4 regions of the Neorhizobium sp. DAR64872/K0K18 genome follow, and region 2 is predicted to be linked to each of the others. Evidence: predicted binding sites of a transcription regulator. Region 2 holds the regulator's gene; each other region holds the start of a gene.
What was found. Region 2 encodes LexA, which represses DNA repair genes until DNA is damaged. Its sites were predicted from a motif close to TGTTCNNNNTGTGTTCNG; they were not measured.

Region 1 (5,968 bases), on a different replicon from region 2:
AGCGGCGTGATGGTGTATTCAACCCCAATTGGCGAGGTCTCTATGACCCGGCGGGAAATGAGGCCGTTGCGTTCCAGCCGCCGCAAGCATTGTGTCAGCGCCTTCTGCGTCACGCCCCCCAGGTGCCGCTTGATGCCATTGAAGCGCATAGGTCCCGCGTCCAGCACGCTGAGCACCATCATCGACCACTTGTCGGCGATATTGTCGAACAGCGAGCGGCTGGGACAGTTCTCATCAAAGTGCTGGCAGACGGGCATAGGGTTTCCTTGGTGATACCTAGGCGACTGTAAGTGCGTTCTTGCAACTTAGTAGCAGAAGTATACCTATCTCGCAAATCAAGGAGGGAGGCTCCCTATGACTTCAACCGACGGTCTGTTCCGATCCATCCGCGTCGGCTCGATGGAGCTAGCGAACTGGATCGTCATGCCGCTGATAATGCACAGCTTCGCTCCCACCCGGACTCCCGGCCCGGCGCATCCCGCGTACTACCGGCTGCGGGCGGCAGGCGTCGTCGGCCTGCTCGACCGATCCGCTTCGTCTAACGTCGGTGAAGTAACGTGATCGGCCGATCAAGTTGGGGCGTTCAGTCACTCCCAAGCAGCAAGATCATCCACAGCCGGGAAAAGTCAGCCAGCTAATCAATTTAACCAAGTTGACCTGCCACTGAAGTTTCATCCGGCTGCGACTAGAGCCTCGGCGGTTTTTGATACGCCAAATGGCGCGATGGGAGCAACCGGCGGAAACGCGAAGTTTCCACTTTGCGTAGCGTTGGAGTCGGTTGCGGCGATGATCCCGGCATAGTCCGCCGGGCTCTGGTATCTGAGCGATGAGTGGGGCCGGAAGTTGTTGTAGTCGTCGGCCCATTCCGCAATGGCGCTGCGGGCATGATCGAGACCAAAGAACAAACTTTCATTGAGCAGTTCATCGCGCATGCGGCCGTTGAAACTCTCGACATAGCCGTTTTGCATTGGTCTTCCAGGCGCAATGTAGTGCCATTCGACCTTATGATCCTTTGACCATGCAAGGATGGCATTCGAGGTCAGTTCGGTCCCGTTGTCTGAAACGATCATGCCGGGCTTGCCCCGTCGCTCGATAAGTGCCGTCAGTTCTCGCGCGACACGGCGACCGGAGATCGATGTGTCCGGGATCGCCGCCAGGCATTCGCGCGTGACATCATCGACCACATTCAGGATGCGGAAGCGTCTGCCGCAGGCGAACTGGTCGTGGACGAAATCCAACGACCAGCGGGCATTGGCCTTTGCTTCGACCAGGATCGGCGCTCGTGTGCCAACAGCACGACGTCTGGCTTTCCGCTTGCGCACGGAAAGCCCTTCCTCGCGATAGAGCCGGTAGATGCGATTGACGCCGGAGGGCTCTCCGTCTCGTCGAAGCAAGATGAACAATCGACGATAGCCAAAACGGCGGCGCTCATTGGCCAGATCGCGCAATTTCGCTCGCAGATCGACTTCCGGCGGTCGAGAGGATCGATAGCGGACCGTCGTTCGGTCTGCTGATATGATCTGGCAGGCCCGCCGTTCCGAAAGCCCCATTGTGACCTTCAGATGCGCGACAGCTTCACGCTTGGCGGCAGGCCCTACCATTTTTTTCCGAGAAGCTCACGAAGTGCGGCAACATCCATCATCTGCTCAGCCAGCAACTTCTTCAGCTTGGCATTCTCGTCCTCCAGCGCCTTCAAACGTTTGGCCTCCGACACCTCCATGCCGCCGTATTTGGCCTTCCAATTATAAAAGGTCGCCTCAGAAATCCCGTGCTTGCGGCAAAGATCAGCGGCCTTAACGCCTGCCTCCTGCTCCTTCAGCACCCCAATAATCTGCTCTTCCGTAAATCTCTGCTTCTTCATAAGTCCGTCCTCGATGAGCCGGACTCTAATCCATTCTGGAGGAAATTCTCAGTGGCAGGTCAAAGTCAATCGACACAACACAGTCAGGAACCTTCCGTGATCCGCTTCTTCGCCCTCCTCCCCCGCCGCCCCAATATCGACCGCCAGCGCTTCCACGACCATTGGCGTCACCCGCACGGCACCATGGGCCGCCAGATCCCGGGCATGCTCACCTACGTCCAAGGGCACCAGTTCGACACCGACCGCCTCGGCCCGGGTCAGGACAAGTACGACGGCGTTGCCATGCCGTCGTTCGATTCCCCGAAAGACGCCGCCGCACTGGTCGACGAGCCCTTGTTCGTCGACAACATCCGCCCCGACGAGCCGTTGTTCCAAGACCTGCCGAATGTCATCTTCTTCATCACCGAGGAGGATGTAATCGTCTCGCGGCCTCCAATGGGTGCCGTATCCGACGTTGATCGACAATGGGACGTGCTGGAGCGGCCGACGAGCATCCATCTCCTGCAATTCGTGCACCTTGATGGCAATCCTGACTGGGTGGGCGCTGATGACGCCGAGCTCGGCCTGCGGATCGGCGCGCTGCGTCACGCGGTGAACCGGCCGAGCGCCGAGGTGCACGGCGACGGCGCACCGTTCCTAGGCGCCCGCCAGTTGTGGTGGCCTACATTGACGGCGTTCCAGGACGGCGTGGACACCGATCGGGCCGCCTTCGACGAGCTCCTCACCCGAGCCGGTCAAGCCGTCACCATGTTGGCGGTCTCAGAGCGGTTTGTGCGGTGAGGCGGAGTTTTTTGGAGCGGCCGACAGGGCGCTAACCCTGCCGACCCTTTACGTCTTATCTGATCGGACTAACCCGCAGAGACACTGTCAAGCCGCTGCGGGTTAATCGGACTGAAGGGGAGCGCTGAAGGTCGCCATAGGGGGGTGAGAGGTTTTCGTATCGCTTTGCCTTAAGGAGGTCGATCTCTCCCCAGCTCAACACGGAGCCGTCCAGTCCACCACCACCGCTGTGAGGTGTATTCCGCAGAGATGGTCTTGTCTGATGCTTTGCTGAGACAATGTAACTGTCAAATGACCCGCGAGACAGTTCAATTAAATGGGGACGAGCCATGAGAGCGAATGCGGAATCGACCATTTTGAGTTTTGTTGCCAGTCGACCTGATGGGACGACGTGCCCGAGCGAAGTTGCGCGCAGCCTTGCAAATGATCACAACGCCCCGCTTGAGTGGCGTGACTACATGCCAGCCGTCCATGAAGCGGTTGATGCCTTGATTGCGCGAAAGGAGATCACCCTTTCCTGGAAATCTGTCGTAATGGGGGAGAGAACCGGTCCCTACCGTATAAGCGCTCGCAAGCAAAATCTCTAATGCCGAGACGTCTGCAGCCACTTTTTAGCGCCCTAGACGAGCTCAATGACAGGAAACCGTTCAAGCACATCGCGACCGTGCTGATAGTCGCGAGCCCAATTTAGCATCTCTATAAGCTTCGGGTCAGTAAGTGTGCGCGCAAGAGCGGTCCGGTTATCGGGACTCGGGGAGCTTAGTCGTTGCCCGATTGATGTAATCGACCAGGCCGCGGGCAGCGGCGAATGATTTTACTATTTCCTCGACGAGATTGGAGGACACGAGCATCTCGTCAGAAACGTTGCGACAGGCTCCGAAGTTTTTGAGATTGAAAAAGTCGAGCGCGTCGTGATTTCTGACGTACCCGCTGGCGCTCAAATCATGACCGCCCGTCAGACCATTTGGGAAATATGTCCGAAATAATGGACCCTCGACGATCCCTCTCCATTTGCCGGTGTGGCTTGCGATTGTTTGCCGCAAAATGCGGGCAAGCCGTGGCGGGGGTAGCAGCGCTCCGCCTCCACTGTATGAGCTGTGCGGAGAGATTTGCACGAAATATGTCGCGGCTGCGTTCTTCGAAGGCGAAACTCGCAACGTGATGCAGCATGTGCCTTTCGAGATAGACGCGGCACTCAAACATTTGCGGGGATCTCGGTTGGCCTCATCTACGCGCTTGTCGATCGACCCTGTGCTATTAGCCAACGCTAAGGTGAATTCAATTAAGTCGCGGCGCGCGCAATCAAGTCTAGCTCGGTTGTCGTCAAGCCACTCGGCGAAGTGATTACTGGAGGCTTCCTCTAGAAATTCAAAAGTCGATCGGTTGATCATCCACTGTCTCAAACATGGCAAACTGGCCTGTCATAGGGCAGGCGGAACGTAAAGTGAACGGAAATAGATCGAGCGAACATGAAAAGAGTTGGAAGTCGGGTGCTTCCAATCGCTGATTGCTTCCCCCAGATAGGGTAGGGCTCGTGGAAGTGCCACTTCGGTAACTGAGCGGCGAGTGGTTCGTTCGCATTTTCGTAAACACGTTGAGTAGGAGAGGATCCATATGGCGAGAAAGGTCAAGAAAGCGGATCTGCCAATAAAAACGTGTGCGACATGCGGAAAACCTTTTGCATGGAGGCTGAAGTGGGCCAAGAACTGGAGCGACGTGAAGTACTGTTCTGAACGCTGCCGCCGCTCTAAGCTCAAGCCACCACATCCAAAGTTATAGAATCCTGCCCGCCTGCAGATGCTTCGAAGGCTGCCGTACAAGCCGCTTCCGGCTATGGTGGAGCAAACTTCGGACATTCTGAGCTATTTTCGGTGACGAAAGATGGAGGCGAAGTGTCCCGGCACCATCACGGCTGCCGAAGAGATGATCCTAATGCCTTTGATCCTCTTGCTTTGCGGGTCGTATTGACCCCTGGCGCAACAGTGGCCCGATCAGGTCGTGACGACTTCGCGCCCAGTCACAGCCGACACAATCCGGAAAAGACTGCCGAGTTTACTGCATCGTACCACCAGTAAGACCGGGTAAGTCGCGCAGAGCCCCAAGGTCTGACACAAGTCTTTACGACAGCTACGCAAAGTTTTACCGATCGATTCACCGCGGTGCCTACCGTGCCGGCAAGGGGCAGCGATGGCTGAAAAAGCGTTATTGGGTTTCGGCTTACTGCTGATCGTTGCCGGGCTGATCTGGGCGGCCCAAGGAGCGGCTTCTTTCCCTATCCCGCCAAGAGTTTCATGATCGACCCACGACCCTAAATCGTCGGTGGGGCCCTCACAGCAGCTTGCGGCATGGCGTTGCTTTTGTGGTCACGACGGTATTGAGGATGCAGAATAGTCGAGGCTTATTCTGCCAACGCCACAGTATCGCCGATCGTCTCTTACGTTCCCGTGGTACACTGACATTCGAACCTTTACCGCGGCATGGCTCCGGCATCTTCCTTAAAAACCTGCGGCGAAGAGGCAGTTACACTCGCACCGCGAGACACGCGCCACTGATTCGCGTCGCCACGAACGGCGATGAACTTTCTCATCAGAGCCGCGGAAACTGGAGGCTCGGACCTTGCCGGTTGAAGCTGACGATGCCCTGCGTTTCGGCGACTGGGATCCGCGGAAAGCTGCGGTGACAGTTCTGCCGCCGTCTTAAATTAATTTTTGCTTGCGAACACCAGATCATGCTGTTAAACGTTTAACGGTAAAACGTTTAACACATGAGTCCTATGGCCAAAAAGAGATCCACGATAAAAGAAGTTGCGGCTCTCGCAGGCGTTTCGATTGCGACGGTTTCGAATGTCTTCAGCGGCAGCAAGCCGGTGAATGATGATCTGCGCCGTAGGGTCGAAAGGGCCGCGAAGGACCTCAACTACCAGATCGACCGTGCTGCTTCACAGCTGAGATCAGGGCAGGCGAGGGTCGTCGGCGTACTGGTGCCGGATCTCGACGACGTTTTTTTTACTTCCCTGGTGTCGCGGCTCGAAGTTATGGCACGCAAGGACGGGTATGATGTCATCGTGACCAGCTCACGCGACGATGTCGAAGTGGAGAAGTCAAGGCTGCGGGCGCTGCTCGGATGGCGCCCATCCGGCCTGGTGGCTATCCCGTGCTCGGACACTATACCGGATCTGTTGCGCGACGAAGCCGGCTCGATCCCTTTGGTATTCGCCGACCGTGTCATTCTTTCGGAGGCCTTCGCCGATACGGTGACAATCGACAATATCGAGGCGGGTGAGATGGTCGCCGACCACCTTCGGCAGTTCGGTCACCGCGATGTCGT
Region 2 (5,968 bases):
GCGCTGGCCTCCGGAGGAGCCGCCCTGGCCGCCCGGCTGCTGCACGGAGTGGGTTGCGTCGAAGATGACAGGGCTTCCGAGAGCCGCCATGATCGGCAGCGAACGCATGTCGGAAACGAGAGTGTTGTAGCCGAACGACGCACCGCGCTCGCAGAGCATCACATTGGGATTGCCGCTTTCGAGGAACTTCGCCTGAACATTCTTCATGTCCCAGGGTGCCAGAAACTGCCCCTTCTTGACGTTGATCGCGCAACCCGTCTTTGCAGCCGCGACCAGCAAGTCGGTCTGGCGCGACAGGAAGGCGGGGATCTGCAGGATATCGATCGTGTCGGCCACGAGGCCGCACTGCTCTTCCGTGTGAATGTCGGTCAGAACAGGAAAGCCGTATTCCTTCTTGAGATCGGCAAAGATTGCCATCGCGTTGTCCAACCCGATGCCGCGCTTGCCGGAGATCGACGTGCGGTTCGCCTTGTCGAAGGAGGACTTGTAGACGAGGCCGATGTCGAGCTTCTTGCAGAGTTCGACAAGCGTACCCGCGATCATGAAGGCGTGATCACGGCTTTCCATCTGGCAGGGACCGGCAATCAGCGAGAGCTTTGCCGTGTTGGAAAAAACGACTTTCGAACTCCCCTCGCCCACGGACACTTCAGAATTGGCGGAGACTGTCATTTCACTATTCCTCGAAACCGAAAACCACACCTTGCCCCGGGGCTGCCGACACGATCACGCGGCCATCCCTGCGGATGAATGCGACGTCATTAGCAGCAAGGGTGATCTCTGTCACGGCGAGATCGGTGGTCTTGAAGATGATCCCGCGCGCAGCGAGGCGCGACGATAACAAGGGCTTCATCGAAGACCGGAACTCGTCGCTGAACGTGTCGTTGGATTGAATGCGGATGCTGGCATTGGCAGCTTCGATCCGCAGACCGTCTTTCCCTTGCTCGGGCTGAGTCTCGAACACGGTTTCGAAAAGCGGCAGAAACTCCAGCGGGTCATCTGCAGAAAAGACGATCTCTCGAAGGCCTGTAACGGCGTTTGCGTGCTCATCAAGACCACCGCGATCTGCCGGTAATGCTGCCATTCGCTGGCAGGAAAACAGCAAGATGTCATCGACCTCGGGAACTGCCGCGAACGCCAGACGGAATGAGACTTCGCTCTCCCCACCATCGGGCAACTGCATCGGGCGGGAGAATTGAAGCATCTCGCCCGCAGACATGTGCCCGTCCACAAAACGCATATGATCGGCCGCTGCATCCTGCGTCCCGATGACCACCGCCGATAGACCTTCCCTTTTCCGCTGGCCGCGGAAGCGGATGTCGCGATCGGTGAACACGTTGCCTCGTTTTGCCGCAAGCGAGGCTTGCCGACGGTTCACAATGGCCAGTGGCTCGAGGTACGAGCCATCCGCGAAGAATATGCAGGCATTGGCTGTGCCGAAAGGGTGAACACCTTCAGGTGCCACAGTAAAGCCGAGAGCGGTCAACCTCCCCCGCGCTGACGCCAGATCTGCAACGGGCAGAACCAAATGATCGACTGACTTGTTACCCACTTACACCCCCAAAGTCTTATTCCGCAGAACATTGGCTATCGCGGGAAACTCGGCAAGTGCTGCGCACGAACTGAATACGTGATCGAACGCTGAAATGAGACTATTCTTGAGCAAAAATTTGGGGCTTGCGGAACACAGATAGAACATATAGCGTCCGTTCTGCATTTGTTTCCAATTCTGAGGGTCCCGTCCATGCTGACACGCAAGCAACAGGAGTTACTTCTGTTCATCCACGAGCGGATGAAAGAATCAGGCGTGCCGCCGTCGTTTGACGAAATGAAGGACGCTCTCGACCTTGCATCGAAGTCCGGCATCCACAGGCTGATCACCGCGCTCGAGGAGCGTGGCTTTATTCGCCGTCTGCCGAACAGAGCACGCGCGCTCGAAGTGATCAAGCTGCCTGACGCCTATGTGGCGAACCTTCATCCGCGACGGGGATTTTCTCCCAGTGTCATCGAGGGAAGCCTCGGCAAAACGCAACCGGTCGTCGCTCAGAAGCCGGCGCCGGTCATGGCGGACAATCCGTTCTCGACAAACATCCCGGTCATGGGTCGAATCGCTGCCGGCGTGCCGATCTCCGCGATCCAGAACAACACCCATGACATCGCCGTTCCGATCGAGATGCTGGGTTCCGGCGATCATTACGCGCTCGAAGTGAAGGGCGATTCGATGATCGATGCCGGCATCCTCGATGGCGATACCGTCATCATCAAGAATACCAGCACCGCAAGTCCAGGCGATATCATCGTTGCCCTGGTCGATGAGGAAGAAGCGACCCTGAAGCGGTTTCGCCGCAAGGGTGCCTCGATCGCACTGGAAGCGGCAAACCCGGCTTACGAGACCCGCATCTTCCCCCCCGACCGGGTGAAGGTCCAGGGTAAGCTTGTCGGCCTTATTCGCCGCTATCATTAAGAACGGTGTCATCCCGGAGATGCGCAGCAACAGCCTCCGGGATGCCAAAGTCGAATTGTCGCGTTTGCCAGTCATAGAACCGGTGGACGGTCCACGGACGGCTTGAGGTCTGTGCGCTGTCTCGCATCGCCGCCGTAATCTTGATGTCTGGCGCTGTCGCGTTCGGAATAATGGTGATTTCCAGTGCGCCAGTCCGGCGCAACGTCCGCCCGCTGAGAAGCAAGGCGCCGGAGCGGCAAGTATCGAAGCGTGCGCCGGGCGAGACGATGATCCGACCGAAATCGCAGGCAAGACCGGTGTATCGGTTGTCTTCGACAGTGACGATCCGGATGTCCTGAGCAGTCTGCGCCGCGCACAGGATTTTCGGCAGACAGGCAAATCGTCCGGGCGTGAATGCTTGAAGAAAGCCCCTGACATATTCGATTTCCCGGCGCGTCAAATCCGGTCGCGAATGTGGTCTAGGGCGTTTGTCATCGCTTTTCGCAAGGCTGGCACCTCGCGCTGGTTCCGAAGAGGCAAGAACCGGCAAGGCGAGCGGTTGTTCTCCGGTCTCAAGCACCAGCGCTCGCCGCCATTGATCGAAGATAAATCCCGCCGGTCGGGTTCGATTGAGGGTGATCTTGTCATCCTTGATCACGCCGACCGATGCGCCGTCTTCGGATATGACGATATCAGGCCTCGGCGCCGAGCCTGAGCGGACCGCAAAGAGCAAAGCCACCGCCATGAACAGCGCGCCTGTCAGCCTCAGCGGCGTGCGCAGCAGCGTCAGAAGCAGAAAGCCTGCCGTCGCCAGCGGCAGGAAAAGCGGGTTCTGCCGGCCGATGGCAATATCGCCGCCCCATGCGGCGACGATCTCGGCAATGCGAATGACGATCCGCAGCCCCTCGCCCATGATGAACAGAAAGGGAGCATCCAGCCCGAACGGCATCAGCAACATGCCAACAAGCCCTGCCGGCATCACCACGAAGGAAATGATCGGCATGGCCGCGAGATTGGCCGCGAGGCCGTAGGTGGTCAGATGGTGGAAATGCTCGATCGAATAGATCGACGTCGACGTACTGCCGATCAGCGACGTCACCACGATCCCGGCAATGAAATGGAACGTCGCCGCGACACCCGTTATCCACCGGTTGCTACCTTTTGTCTCCTCCTTACCTTTCGCGAAATATCGCGTCCAGAGGGCGAACCCTGCCACCAGTGCCGCGGTTGCCGCAAACGACATCTGGAAACTCGGACCCAAAATCTCCGACGGCGAGATGGCGAGGATGATGATTGCCGAAAGGGCGACGTTGCGAAGGCTGATGGAGGGTCGATCGACGAGCACGGCGACCAGCATCACCGCCATCATGATATAGGCCCGCTCGGCGGAAACCCCGAACCCGGAAATCAGGTAATAGTCGGTCGCCATGGCAAGCGCACCGAACGCGGCAAACTTCTTGATCGGATAGGCCTGCGCAAAGCCTGGAAACAGCGACAGGACGGAGCGGACGCCGACGAAGAAGATACCGGCTGCCAGCGCCATGTTCAGGCCTGAGATCGCGACGATATGGGCCAGCCCGGACAGACGAAGCGCCTCGGTCGTCTCACGGGAAATTGCACGGCGCTCGTCGGTCACGATTGCGGCAGCAAAAGCGCCCGCATCCCCCTTGACCGTATCGCGGATGCGATTGCCGATTGCGCTGCGAAGCGCAAAAAGCCCTCGCTGCATGTCCGACCATAACCCGGGTTGGTCATCGATCGCCGGTTGTACGCTAGGCGCGCCGTAAAAGAAGCCAACAGCCCCGATTTGATCGAAGTAGGAGGAGAAGGCGAAATCGTTCAATCCGGGAAGCGCCGGGCCAGAGGGTGGCGACAGACGGGCACGGCCGGAAACGCGCTCTCCGATGTCTGCAGGTTCGTGTTGGCTTCTGGCAAGAACCGAGACGCGCTGTGGCGGTCGTGAAAGCGAGGGCTCAGATGTCTGCTCGATCCTGAGGATATAGCGCCAGCGGCGCTGTGCATCGGCTTCGCGTCGTTCGACAATCCCGCTGATAGTCGTCGTGACGGGCGAATCGAGCACGACCGTCGAACACCGCCACGTTTCGAGCGCCGCCAGTGCAGAACCGGAGAGAAGCAGGCAGATTACAAGGTTGGCACGAGACAGTGGATGCGCGCGATACCGTGTCAGCCCTGCGGTCACCATCGAGATCGCAAGCATGGTTGCGAGAATGAATGGCGATGGCGTCCAAGGAAGTGCGAACCAGATCGCAGCGCCGGCACCCAGCAAGACAGGCAGGAAGAGGAACCCATGACCGTGGGAAACCTCCTCGCTCAACGACGTGCTCAGCCATTTGGAAACGGGCCGGTCTCTGATCACATATCCCAGGAAAACATCCTCGGAATGATGGTCGTTTCGACCATTATTCCGGACTTCCGCGGGCATTGTCTGCGATGCCGATTCGGGCGTCCAGAGTGCGATTGCGTGGGGTGTCGAAGCAAGCATCATCGGCTTGCTGCTGGCTGCTTCAAAAATCGCTCCGCCATTCGCCATGATGGTTTATCCCGCCGGCTCCGCTGCAGAGACGGTGATTGATAAACGCAACCTGCGCGTTTATATTCTCCTCGTCAACACATTCGCCAAGCTGCGGTTTTCCTTCACGTTACGGCCTCTTACACCATGAGGTTGGGCATCTTTTAAACGTGTCCTGCCTAAATTATTTTCGCGCTGCACAAAATGTTGCAGGAGCGCTTGGCATCACCTTTAGGATCATATAGCTAACTTGCGACGCTTAACTCTTATGGCGCTTTCTGGGCGCCATGCCGCCAACAGGTTGGAGGATCAGAATGACGGAACAAAGCGCAAATCTCGTACTTGGTGATAAGACAGTCGACCTCTCGGTGCGATCGGGCACGATTGGGCCGGATGTTATCGATATCGCAGCCCTGTACAAGCAAACCGGTGCCTTCACCTACGACCCCGGCTTCACGTCGACTGCATCCTGTGAATCCAAGATCACCTATATCGACGGCGACAAGGGTGTTCTCCTGCATCGCGGCTACCCGATCGAGCAGCTTGCTGAACAGGGTGACTTTCTGGAAACCTGCTATCTGCTTCTCTATGGAGAACTGCCGACGGCTGCCCAGAAGAAGGACTTCGATCATCGCGTAACCATGCACACCATGGTTCACGAGCAGATGAGCCGCTTCTTCACCGGCTTCCGCCGCGATGCGCATCCTATGGCCGTCATGTGCGGTTGCGTGGGCGCTCTCTCGGCCTTCTATCACGATTCCACCGACATCACCGATCCGCACCAGCGGATGGTTGCGTCGCTGCGCATGATCGCCAAGATGCCGACGCTCGCCGCCATGGCCTACAAGTACCATATCGGCCAGCCCTTCGTGTATCCGCAGAACGACCTGGATTACGCCTCCAACTTCCTGCGCATGTGCTTTGCCGTGCCGTGCGAAGAATACAAGGTGAACCCGGTCCTGTCGCGCGCCATGGATCGCATCTTCATCCTGCATGCG
Region 3 (5,968 bases), 1.8 Mb from region 2:
CACAGTGACTGCCGCCAACGCATCCGGCCTTAACGATGGCGCCGCCGCAGCGTTGCTGATGACGGAGGAAGAAGCCGGTCGTCGTGGCATTGCGCCGCTGGCGCGCATCGTCTCCTGGGCCACTGCTGGCGTCGATCCGCAGATCATGGGAACCGGGCCCATCCCGGCTTCGCGTCGCGCGCTGGAAAAAGCCGGTTGGAAAATCGGCGATGTCGACCTGATCGAAGCGAATGAGGCGTTTGCCGCACAGTCCTGCGCGGTCACGCGGGATCTGGGCCTCGATCCGTCGCTCGTCAACGTCAACGGCGGAGCGATCGCCATTGGTCACCCGATCGGTGCGTCGGGTGCGCGAATTCTCAATACGCTGCTGTTCGAAATGAAGCGCCGTGGCGCGAAAAAGGGGCTTGCGACGCTCTGCATCGGGGGTGGTATGGGCGTCGCCATGTGTCTGGAAGCGCTCTAGCACTGGGTGGCAGCTGCCCACGTTATCGGCGTGAGCAGCTCCGTTACGCTGACGGCGGCGACGGTATGAAAGGAAGTTTACATGGCGCGTATCGCGTTGATTTCAGGAGGCACGCGCGGCATCGGGGCTGCGATCAGCACTGCCATGAAAGCGGCAGGCTATTCGGTCGCCGCAAATTTTGCGGGCAATACCGAAAAGGCCGCTGAGTTTCACGCGGCGACGGGCATTCCGGTGTTCCAGTGGGACGTGTCGGATTACGATGCCTGCGTGAAGGGCATCGCTGAAGTCGAAACGCAGCTCGGGCCGATCGACGTCCTCGTCAACAATGCCGGCATCACCCGCGACGGCATGTTTCACAAGATCACGCCGCAGCAGTGGAAGGAGGTCATTGATACCAACCTTTCCGGCCTGTTCAACATGACCCATCCGGTGTGGCCCGGCATGCGCGAGCGCGGATTCGGCCGCATCATCAACATCTCCTCGATCAATGGCCAGAGGGGCCAGATGGGGCAGGTGAACTATTCCGCCGCCAAGGCGGGCGATCTCGGCTTCACCAAGGCGCTGGCTCAAGAGGGGGCCTCGAAGAACATCACCGTCAATGCGATCTGCCCCGGCTATATCGGAACCGACATGGTGCGTGCCATCCCGCAAAAGGTGATGGACGAAAAGATCATCCCGCAGATACCTGTCGGACGGTTGGGAGAGCCGGAAGAAATCGCCCGCTGCGTGCTGTTTCTAGCCTCTGAAGAAGCCGGATTCATTACCGGCTCGACGCTCAGCGCAAATGGCGGTCAGTATTTCGCCGGGTAAGCGGATACAAAAAAACCGGCGCCCATGGGACGCCGGTTTCTATACTGCGACTAAACGCAGGACTTAGCGGCAACGCGCTTCGTATGTACGGCCATAACGGTCGCGATAGACGCAGTAACCGTTGCGCTTCTGCGATTCGCCGATAGCAGCGCCAACCAGACCGCCGCCGACAGCGCCGACTGCAGCGCCACCCCAGCTGTTGGTCACAGCGCCACCGATAACGGCGCCTGAAGCAGCACCGATTGCAGTGCCCTTTTCAGTGGATGTGCAGGATGCCAGCATTCCGACGAGAGCGCCGACGAGCAAAACTTTTTTCATGTCACTTTCCTTCCCTTGGTAACGTGCGGCTTCGCCGCTTTTAGATCCTGCCCATCAGCAGGAGGATGATGATAATCAGCACAACGAGGCCGAGACCGCCGGACGGACCATAACCCCAGTTCCGGCTGTGCCCCCAATTCGGCAGCGCGCCGATCAAAAGCAAAATCAGTACGATAAGTAGGATGGTTCCGAGCATAGGCTTGTACTCCGCTGACCTCCCGGCTCGACATGTCCGGTTGGGATTGCCGAGAAAACGTAGCATGGGAACTTTTGTTCCACTCACCACTAGCTCGCCCGTGAAGTGTGGTTAACGGGTTACACTTTGGCCATGCGTCGGAAAGCCGGGTAATGTTCGAAACAGATCGAGAACGCTCCGGAATCCGCAATCGTCGCCGATTCGTTCACGTTTGTTCGAACGAAACTGGCGTGCGTATCGTACACATGTTGATCCTGGAAATCGTGGTCTCGCCTTGTCGAGGACAACATATCGGCTTGCGTTTATCGTCGAGCATGGCCATCTGATACTGCGATTGCGTTTCCGTGGAGGATCGCATCGGCGGATAAGCAGGAACTGGCTTTGCATTCTCAGCCCATGATTCTCAGCGGCCGCGGCGTCACGGCCGTGCTAGGCCCCACCAATACCGGCAAGACCCATTATGCCATCGAGCGCATGGTTGCGCACGGTTCCGGCGTCATCGGTCTGCCCCTTCGCCTGCTTGCACGCGAGGTCTATACGCGTGTCGTGGAGAAGGTCGGTTATCACAATGTCGCGCTGATCACGGGCGAGGAAAAGATCACGCCGCATATGGCGCGCTTTTCCGTCTGCACCGTCGAGGCGATGCCGCGCGAGACAAAGGCCGCCTTCGTCGCTATCGACGAGGTACAGCTGGCCGGCGATCTCGAGCGCGGGCACATCTTCACCGACCGCATCCTGCATCTTCGCGGACGCGAGGAGACGTTGCTGCTCGGTGCCGGCACCATGCGGCCGATCCTCGAACGGCTGCTTCCCGGGATCACCGTGGTCGAACGGCCGCGCCTCTCGCAGTTGTTTTATGCCGGTCAGAAAAAGATCACCCGCCTGCCGCAGCGTTCCGCGATCGTCGCCTTCTCTGCGGAAGAGGTCTATGCGATCGCCGAACTGATCCGCCGCCAGCGCGGTGGTGCGGCTGTCGTGCTTGGCGCCTTGAGCCCGCGCACCCGCAATGCACAGGTCGCTCTCTATCAGGAAGGCGATGTGGAATATCTCGTCGCAACCGATGCGATCGGCATGGGCCTCAATCTCGATGTGGATCACGTTGCCTTCGCTCAGGATCGCAAGTTCGACGGCTATCAGTTCCGCAATCTCAATCCGTCCGAAATGGCGCAGATTGCCGGGCGTGCGGGCCGCCACCTGCGTGACGGAACCTTTGGTGTCACCGGGCAGGTCCAGCCGTTCGACGACGAACTGGTCGAGCGGATCGAGGGTCATCATTTCGAGCCGGTGAAAGTGCTGCAGTGGCGCACGAAAAGCGTCGACTATTCCTCGCTTGCCGCTCTGCGTGCCAGTCTCGACCGGCCGCCGACCGTGGCGGGGCTTGCCCGCGCGCTGCCGGCAATCGATATCCAGGCGCTCGACTATCTGTCGCGCTACGCAGAAATCCGCGATACGGCGACAACGCCGGAGCGGGTGGAAAAATTGTGGGAGGCCTGCGCTCTGCCGGACTATCGGCGGATTGCCCCTGCGCAACACGCAGACCTCATTTCGACTCTTTTCTCGGATCTTGTGCGCTTCGGCACGGTGAACGAGCAATTCATGGCAGAACAGGTTCGCCGCGCCGACCGGACCGACGGAGAAATCGACACCCTGTCGGCCCGAATCGCGCAGATTCGTACCTGGACCTATGTTTCGAACCGCCCTGGCTGGCTTGCCGATCCGACACACTGGCAAGAAAAGACACGGGAAATCGAGGATAGGTTGTCGGACGCGTTACATGAACGGTTGACGAAACGCTTTGTTGATCGCAGGACATCTGTGCTCATGAAGCGCCTAAGAGAGAATGCGATGCTGGAAGCTGAAATCAGTGTGAATGGGGATGTCTTCGTCGAAGGCCATCATGTGGGGCAATTGGCTGGATTCCGATTCACGCCTATAGCCGGCACGGAGGGTCCAGATGCGAAGGCCGTCCAGGGTGCCGCGCAAAAGGCGCTTGCGCTGGAGTTCGAGGCACGCGCCGCGCGGCTTTATGCATCCGGCAACAACGACCTTGCTGTCGGCTCGGACGGTTCCGTGCGCTGGCTCGGCGAACCTGTCGGCCGGCTTGCGTCAAGCGACCATATCATGCGCCCGCGCCTGATCCTGCTTGCCGACGAGCAGTTGACCGGCAATGCCCGCGAACACGTCGTTGCGCGCATCGAGCGTTTCGTGAACCATCACATTGCGACCGTGCTGAAGCCGCTGGACGATCTGTCGCGCGCTGAAGACCTGCAGGGTCTCGCCAAGGGCCTGGCCTTCCAGCTGGTCGAAAACCTCGGCGTCATGTTCCGGCGCGATGTTGCCGAAGACGTGAAGACGCTCGATCAGGATGCGCGCGCTTCGATGCGCCGCTACGGCATCCGCTTCGGCGCCTACCATGTGTTCATGCCGGCGCTGCTGAAGCCTGCTCCGGCCGAGCTTATCACGCTTCTCTGGGCGCTGAAGAACGACGGCATCGACAAGCCGGGTTACGGCGATCTCATTCCGGCGCTTGCTGCCGGCCGCACATCGGTCGTCGCGGATCCTGCTTTCGAGCGTACCTTCTACAAGCTCGCCGGTTTCCGCTTCCTCGGCAAGCGTGCCGTTCGTATCGACATTCTCGAGCGTCTGGCCGATCTCATCCGTCCGCTGCTGCAGTGGAAGCCGGGCTCCAGCCCGCGTCCAGAAGGCGCCTATGACGGTCGCCGCTTCGTGACGACGACAGCCATGCTGTCGATCCTCGGCGCAACGCCTGACGATATGGAAGAAATTCTGAAAGGCCTCGGCTATCGCGCCGATGCCGTGAAGCCTGAAGAGGCGCAGGCATTCCTGGCTGGCCAGGAGCCAGCTGCGGCTGCCCCTGCCACGCCAACGGCTGCAGCAGACGAGGCCGCACCGACTGCCGAAGGCGATCAGGGCGAAGAAACTGAAGCAACCGAAGCTTCCGCTGAGGTTGTGGCGCCTGCTGAGGCTGCTGCTCCTGCAGAAGACGCTGCGAGTGAAGAAGCTGCAGCGCCTGACGTCGCCGCTTCCATGGAAGCTGAAACCGTTGAGGCACCTGCAACGGCCGAGCCGGACGCTCAGGCCGAGACAGCCGCCTCGACTCAATCTGCCGCTGCCGTCGAACCCGAAGAAGCAAAGCCTGTTCTCCTGTGGCGCCCGGGTGGCGGTCGCGAGAACAGCCAGCGCCAGGGTGGTCGGCCACAGCAGGGTGATCGCCGTGGTAACGGCCAGGGTCAGCGCAATGCCGGTGCTGCCTCAGCAGGCCGCACCCAGGAAGCCCGCCCCCAGGGCGAAGCCGCTCCCAAGGAAGGCCGTCGCGATGGTCGTCGGGATGGCGAGCGCCGTGACGGTGGTCGTCCAAACCGCGACAACAACAACCGTCGGCCTGAAAACCGGGGCGATCGTCCCGAGCGCGGAGATCGTAACGATCGTCCGGACCGTAACAAGGGACCGCAGCCCGCTCGCTTTGAGGCCAAGCCACCGCGCAAGGAAAAGCCGATCGATCCGGATTCGCCCTTTGCCAAGCTTGCTGCTCTCAAGGAGCAGATGAAGAAGTAGGCGCATGGTTGAAAAAGAGCTGCATGCAGGTTCGCGACAGCGCATCGACAAGTGGCTCTTTTTCGCGCGCATGGCAAAGTCACGCTCCATCGCGCAGTCGCTGATCCAGTCCAACTGCATCCGGATCAACGGCGCGCTGGTGTCTCAGCCAAGCTATCAGGTCAAGACCGGGGACCGCCTCGACATCAAGCTGGAACGGCGCGATGTCGTTCTGGTCGTCAAGTCCGGGGGTGATCGGCGCGGACCGTTCGAAGAGGCGCGGCTTCTCTACGAAGATCTGACGCCGCCTCCGGAGGAACGCCAGAAGTTGACGGCGTTCGAGCAGGCGCAACGCCTGCCGGGCTCCGGGCGTCCGACGAAGAAGGAAAGGCGTGAGACCGAACGCCTGTTTCCCGAAGCGGGCGAAAACTAGGTTTAGAAAATCCGCCCCCAAGACCCGGTTTTTACGCACGGTTTATTCTTGCGCAGTTGCAGCAAAGGCATTAGGTGACACTCGAAAAGCATGACTTCCTTTAGTGCTGAAGTCTGCCGGCTTTTCGCCTGCCGCACCTTTCGTCGGCAGCGTGCCGCAATCTGCGATATTCGGAGTTTCGCATGACATTCGT
Region 4 (5,968 bases), 1.3 Mb from region 2:
GCAGATCCTGCCTGCGTTTCGCGATCGACGAAGATGCAGTTGAAAAACTCGGCTTCCTTGAAGGAGCAGTTGGAAAAGCTGCAGCCGATGAATTCGCATTCTCTGATCTTCGCGCCGTCGAAGACGCAGTCGTTGAACCGGCAATCCGAAAATTTCGATTCGGACGTGATGAAATCGGACAGGTCTTCGGATGCAAATCGGAGGCCGATGACCGGCTCCTTCATCGAGAATGCGGTTTCAAGCGACGATATTTCCAACACGCAATCTCCATTGTCAGGCAGCTTGCCTATACGTTCGCGCAACTTGTGACGGTCACCGCCACATCCCGCGCATTCTTGCGGTTACGTCGATGCGGATCTGGTGGCGGGCCTGGCGTTCGGCTTCGGTCATCTGCGCCACCACCGGCCAGGCGGTGCTTTCGAAGAACTGCAGCAGCGTTGCCGGGATGAAGCGGGAGCGCGAGGCGTAGACGTGTCGGTCGCCTTGGGAATGCTGGCCGTGGGTAAAGAAACGCTGCGGCGTGATCAGGTGAAGGTGATCCTTCGCGCGCGTCATCGCCACGTAGAGCAGCCGCCGTTCCTCCTCGATTTCGGCTGTCGTGCCGGTGCCGAGATCGGAGGGAATGCAGCCGTCGACACAGTTGAGCAGGAAAACCGAGCGCCATTCCTGGCCCTTGGCGGAATGGATGGTCGAAAGGATCAGGTAATCCTCGTCCAGCAGCGGAACGCCGGCCTGATCGCTCGTCGCATCCGGCGGATCGAGCGTCAGTTCGGTGAGGAAGCGTTCGCGCGACGCGTAGCCCGAGGCGATCTGCTCCAGTTGCAGAAGGTCGGCCTTGCGGGTGTCGGCATCTTCGTGGATGCGGCTAAGATGCGGCTCGTACCATTGGCGGGCGAGACCGATTTCGGAAGGCCAGCCTTCGCTTTTCCTGACGGCGCCAAGCATCTCGACAAAGGCCGGCCAGTCTTCGCCGGACCTTGGAGGCGAGGGAATTTCCTGCAGTGCGGCCAGCGGTTCCGGATCGGCCGCGATCGCATCGAGGATCTTCGCCGCCGTTTGCGGGCCGATGCCTGGAATGAGCTGCAGAAGCCGAAAACCCGCAACCCGGTCGCGCGGGTTCTGGGCAAAGCGCAAAGCCGCCAGCATGTCCTTGACATGGGCGCTATCGAGGAATTTCAGGCCGCCGAACTTGACGAAGGGAATGTTGCGGCGGGTCAGTTCCACTTCCAGCGGGCCGGAATGGTGCGAGGCACGAAACAGCACGGCCTGCTGTTTCAGCAGCATGCCGGTTTCGCGGTTCTCGAGGATCTTTTCCACGATATAGCTCGCCTGTTCGGTCTCGTCCTTGACGGTGACCAGACGCGGCCGCTCCTCCGACTGGCGGTCACTCCAGAGGTTTTTCGTAAACCGCTCGCGAGCAAGTTCGATGACGCCGTTGGCCGCTGCCAGAATGGTGGTGGTCGAGCGGTAGTTGCGGTCGAGCGTGACGATGTTGGCGGGCGGATCGAAGGTCGCGGGGAAATCGAGGATGTTGCGGATCGTGGCGGCGCGGAACGAGTAGATCGACTGGGCGTCGTCGCCCACCACCGTCAGCCCGCGGCCGCCGGGCTTCATCGCCATCAGGATCGAGGCTTGCAGCCGGTTGGTGTCCTGGTATTCGTCGACCATGACGTGATCGAACCGTTCGCCGACATCCTGTGCGATCAGCGGCTCGCTCATCATCTGCGCCCAGTAGAGCAGGAGATCGTCGTAATCGAGCACGTTCTGCGCCTGCTTGGCGTCCACATAGGAGGCAAACAGATCGCGCAGCTGCGGTTCCCAGGCAAGGCACCACGGGAAGGAGGTCTTCAGGACCTCGTCCAGCGGCGTCTCGGAATTGACGGCGCGCGAATAGATCGCAAGGCAGGTGCCCTTGGTCGGAAACCGGCTTTCCATCTTGGAGAAGCCGAGCTCGTGGCGAACGAGGTTCATCAGGTCGGCGGAATCCTCACGGTCGTGGATGGTGAATTCCTGGTCGAGGCCGATCTGTTCGGCATAGATCCGCAACAGCCTTGCGCCGATGCCGTGAAACGTGCCGGCCCAGGCGAGCGCATCGGTCATGACGCCGGACTTCGCCCCCATCACTTCGCGGCAGATGCGCTGGACGCGGCGGCCCATTTCGGAGGCCGCACGGCGGGAAAACGTCATCAGCAGCAGGCGGCGCGGATCGGCGCCCGACACAATCAGGTGGGCGACGCGATGGGCAAGCGTGTTGGTCTTGCCGGAGCCTGCGCCTGCAATGACCAGAAGCGGTCCGGCAGCGCCGCCATCCGGCACGTCCGAACCATGCTCGACCGCGCGGCGCTGGGCCTCGTTCAATTTTTCCAGATAAGCAACCGACATTCAGTTTCCGCGGCTTGTTCTTGATGTGTTCGTTTCAGCTCTACCTGATTCGCCGGCATTTGCCGCAATCGGTCTCCATCCCCGTTCGATTCTTAAACTTGACTACGCAGGTCGGCTTTGGCTATCGATGCGATGACGCTTATAAATTGGAGGCAAACTTGAAAATTCTGTCTGCTCTTTCGGCCGGAGCTTCGCTCGCCGTTTCGCTACTCGCTCTGTCCATGCCGGCCAACGCGCAGGTCGCCGACAGCCTGACGATCTACAATGCCCAGCACGAGGGCCTGACCAAGGAATGGGTCGAGGCCTTCAAGGAAGAGACCGGCATCGTCATTACGGTGCGCAACGGATCCGACCTCGAAATGGCAAACCAGATTGTGCAGGAAGGCGCCAACTCGCCGGCCGACCTGTTTCTGACGGAGAATTCGCCGGCCATGGCGCTTGTCGATGGCAAGGGTCTGTTTGAGCCTGTCGACAAGGCAACGCTCGATCTCGTTCCCGAGCAGTTCCGCCCGGCCAACGGTCACTGGACCGGAATTGCCGCGCGCTCCACAGTGTTTGCCTATGACAAGACCAAGCTCACCGAGGACAAGCTGCCGAAATCGATGCTCGATCTCGCCAAGCCCGAATGGAAGGGCCGTTGGGCCGCATCTCCGTCGGGCGCCGATTTCCAGGCGATCGTCGGCGCGTTTCTGCAGCTGAAGGGTGAGCCGGAAACCGCTTCCTGGCTGAAGGGCATGAAAGAGAACTTCACCGCCGTGCGTGGCAATTCCACCGCCATGAAGGCCGTCAATGCGGGCCAGTTCGAAGGCGCGCTGATCTATCACTACTACTATTTCGGCGATCAGGCGAAGACCGGCGAAAACAGCAAGAACGTTGCGCTGCATTACTTCAAGAACCAGGATCCGGGCGCCTTCGTGTCGATCTCCGGCGGCGGCATTCTGGCCTCTTCCAAGCACAAGGAGCAGGCGCAGGCATTTCTGAAATGGCTTGCCGGCAAGGGCGGCCAGAAGATTCTGCGTGACGGCACCTCGTTCGAATACGCCGTCGGCAAGGACGAGGCTTCCAACAAGGCGCTCGTTCCGATTGCCGACCTTCAGGCGCCAAAGGTCGAGCCCTCGAGCCTCAACAATGCCAAGGTCACCGACATGATGACAGCCGCCGGCATTCTCTAAACACCATCGAATCCTGTTGCGCACGGACATCGCAGGGCGTACCTGCGATGTCTCTTCTTTCTTGAGCACGCGATGACGTTTACCACCGAGAGCATGGTTGCCAGCCGGCCGCGCCGGAAGCCTGCGGGGAAACCCCTTGCAGGATCGTCATGGACGCTGGCAATCGCCGTTGCGATTGCCACCCTGACGCTGACGCCGCTCGGGTTCGTGTTCTGGGCAACGCTTGCGACCGGCTGGGAAACGGCATCGCAGCTGATCTTCCGTTCCCGTGTCGGCGACCTCCTGTTCAATACCGTTGCGCTGATCGTCCTCACGGTGCCGATCGCGCTGGTTCTCGCAACGGCGCTTGCATGGCTGACGGAGCGCACCGACCTGCCGGGCGCAAAGCTGTGGGCCTTGCTTGCCATCGTGCCGCTCGCCATTCCCGCTTTCGTGCAGTCCTATGCCTGGATCGGTATGTGGCCGCGGCTGAACGGGCTTGGAGCGGGCGTCGCGATTTCTGTCGTAACCTACTTTCCCTTCGTCTACCTGCCCGTGTCGGCGGCCCTTCGGCTGATCGATCCGGCACTGGAGGATCAGGCGGCCTCTCTCGGTCTTTCGCCTGCTGCGGTCTTGCGGCGCGTCGTGTTGCCGCAACTCAGACTGTCGCTGTGTGGCGGGGCGCTGCTGATCAGCCTGCATCTCCTGTCGGAATACGGGCTCTATGCGATGATCCGGTTCGACACGTTCACGACGGCAATTCTTGACCAGTTCCAGTCCACCTACAACGGCGTTGCAGCGCATATGCTGGCGCTGGTGCTGGTGGCATGCTGCTTCGTGCTGATCGGCGTCGATGCCGCTGTGCGGGGCCGCCGTCGCTATGCCCGGCTGGGCTCGGGCGTTGCCCGCCATCCGGTGCGCGCCTCGCTTGGCCGCTGGCGATATCCCTGCCTGCTGCTGCCGGTCGTGACTACTGCGGTTTCGCTTGGCGTGCCGGTGCTGACGCTCGGGCGCTGGCTGATCGCCGGTGGTGCTGATATCTGGCAATTCAGCGAGATCGGGTTGGCGCTTTCCCAGACGCTGACGATCTGCGTGATCGGCGGTGTGGCGACGGCTGCTGCCGCCGTGCCGATCGCCTGGCTTTCGGTGCGTCGCCCGACGCGTTCCAGTCGGTTTCTCGAAGGCTGCTATTATCTCGCAAGCTCGATGCCGGGCGTGGTTGTCGCGCTCGCTCTGGTAACGATCTCCATCCGGGTGATGCTGCCGCTTTACCAGACGGTGGCGACGATCGTCATCGCTTACGTCATCATGTTCCTGCCGCGGGCGCTGGTCAGCCTGCGCGCCAGTATCGCGCAGGTGCCGGCAGAGCTGGAACAGGCGGCCGAAAGTCTCGGACGTTCGCCCGCGCGGGCGCTCTGGTCCACCACAGTGCGGCTGGCGGCGCCCGGCGCTGCATCTGCCATGGCGCTTTCCTCGCTCGGCATCATGAACGAGCTGACCGCGACCCAGATGCTGGCGCCCAACGGCACGCGCACGCTTGCCATGGCATTCTGGGCGCTGACCAGCGAGATCGACTATGCGGGAGCCGCACCGTATGCGCTGCTGATGATCCTGTTTTCGCTGCCGCTCACCCTTCTCCTTCACCACCAGTCAAAAAAGATCGCCGGGCGATGACGCTGCTTACCCTTTCCTCCGTTGCCAAGAGCTACGGTTCCGTCGCAGCCGTTGCCGGTGTCGACCTTGCAGCCCAAAGCGGAAGCCGCACGGCCATCGTCGGCCCTTCCGGCTGCGGCAAGACCACGCTTTTGCGGCTGATTGCCGGGTTCGAGGTTCCTGACGCCGGCTCGATCACGCTTGGCGGCGAGATCATGTCCAATGCGGACGCGCATGTTGCTGCCTACCGACGTAATATCGGCATCGTGGCGCAGGACGGCTGCCTGTTTCCGCATCTTTCGGTGCTCGACAATATCGGTTTCGGCATGGACGCGGATCGCACGGCCAAACAGGCAAGGGCTGCGGAACTGATGGAGATGGTCGGACTTGACGGGGCGATGCTTGCCCGCAAGCCGGATCAGCTTTCCGGCGGCCAGCAGCAGCGCGTGGCGCTGGCAAGGGCGCTTGCCCGCAGGCCGCGGCTGATGCTGCTGGACGAACCCTTCTCGGCGCTCGACATGGGCCTGAGGACCGCCACCCGAAAGGCTGTGGCCGACGTACTGTCGGCTGCCGGCGTCACCACCATTCTCGTGACCCATGACCAGGCGGAAGCGCTTGCCTTCGCCGATGAGCTGGTCGTGATGCGGGCGGGAAAATTCGCCCAGGTCGGCACGCCGCGCGAGGTCTATCTGAAACCCGTCGACCGGGCGACGGCCACCTTCCTCGGAGAAGCGGTCGTGCTGCCGGCCATGGTGAGCGACGGGATAGCCGACAGCCCGATC

Region 1: a site for LexA is predicted at 4,075-4,092, ahead of ACQY1P_RS00410 (DUF2461 family protein). Genes of this name have one in related genera too.
Region 3: a site for LexA is predicted at 1,945-1,962, ahead of ACQY1P_RS21295 (helicase-related protein). Genes of this name have one in related genera too.
Region 4: a site for LexA is predicted at 2,398-2,415, ahead of ACQY1P_RS18960 (ATP-dependent helicase). Genes of this name have one in related genera too.

The regions. Positions count from the first base shown of each region.
Region 1 covers NZ_CP191445.1:81,428-87,395, forward strand. The annotation lists gene ACQY1P_RS00385 (winged helix-turn-helix transcriptional regulator) at 1-257, opposite strand, end outside; gene ACQY1P_RS00390 (hypothetical protein) at 355-561, shown strand; one part of gene ACQY1P_RS00395 (IS3 family transposase) at 672-1,609, opposite strand; one part of gene ACQY1P_RS00395 (IS3 family transposase) at 1,609-1,861, opposite strand; gene ACQY1P_RS00400 (EthD family reductase) at 1,958-2,641, shown strand; gene ACQY1P_RS00405 (DUF3253 domain-containing protein) at 2,971-3,228, shown strand; gene ACQY1P_RS00410 (DUF2461 family protein) at 3,382-4,032, opposite strand; gene ACQY1P_RS00415 (DUF2256 domain-containing protein) at 4,256-4,420, shown strand; gene ACQY1P_RS00420 (LacI family DNA-binding transcriptional regulator) at 5,415-5,968, shown strand, end outside.
Region 2 covers NZ_CP191446.1:1,474,116-1,480,083, reverse strand. The annotation lists gene kdsA (3-deoxy-8-phosphooctulonate synthase) at 1-669, opposite strand, end outside; gene ACQY1P_RS12595 (VOC family protein) at 674-1,549, opposite strand; gene lexA (transcriptional repressor LexA) at 1,742-2,461, shown strand; gene ACQY1P_RS12585 (ComEC/Rec2 family competence protein) at 2,442-4,991, opposite strand; gene gltA (citrate synthase) at 5,285-5,968, shown strand, end outside.
Region 3 covers NZ_CP191446.1:3,231,969-3,237,936, reverse strand. The annotation lists gene ACQY1P_RS21315 (acetyl-CoA C-acetyltransferase) at 1-463, shown strand, start outside; gene ACQY1P_RS21310 (beta-ketoacyl-ACP reductase) at 545-1,273, shown strand; gene ACQY1P_RS21305 (glycine zipper domain-containing protein) at 1,337-1,591, opposite strand; gene ACQY1P_RS21300 (DUF3309 family protein) at 1,632-1,787, opposite strand; gene ACQY1P_RS21295 (helicase-related protein) at 2,163-5,363, shown strand; gene ACQY1P_RS21290 (RNA-binding S4 domain-containing protein) at 5,368-5,775, shown strand; gene fdxA (ferredoxin FdxA) at 5,958-5,968, shown strand, end outside.
Region 4 covers NZ_CP191446.1:2,734,047-2,740,014, reverse strand. The annotation lists gene ACQY1P_RS18965 (pentapeptide repeat-containing protein) at 1-260, opposite strand, end outside; gene ACQY1P_RS18960 (ATP-dependent helicase) at 313-2,382, opposite strand; gene ACQY1P_RS18955 (iron ABC transporter substrate-binding protein) at 2,604-3,554, shown strand; gene ACQY1P_RS18950 (ABC transporter permease) at 3,627-5,207, shown strand; gene ACQY1P_RS18945 (ABC transporter ATP-binding protein) at 5,204-5,968, shown strand, end outside.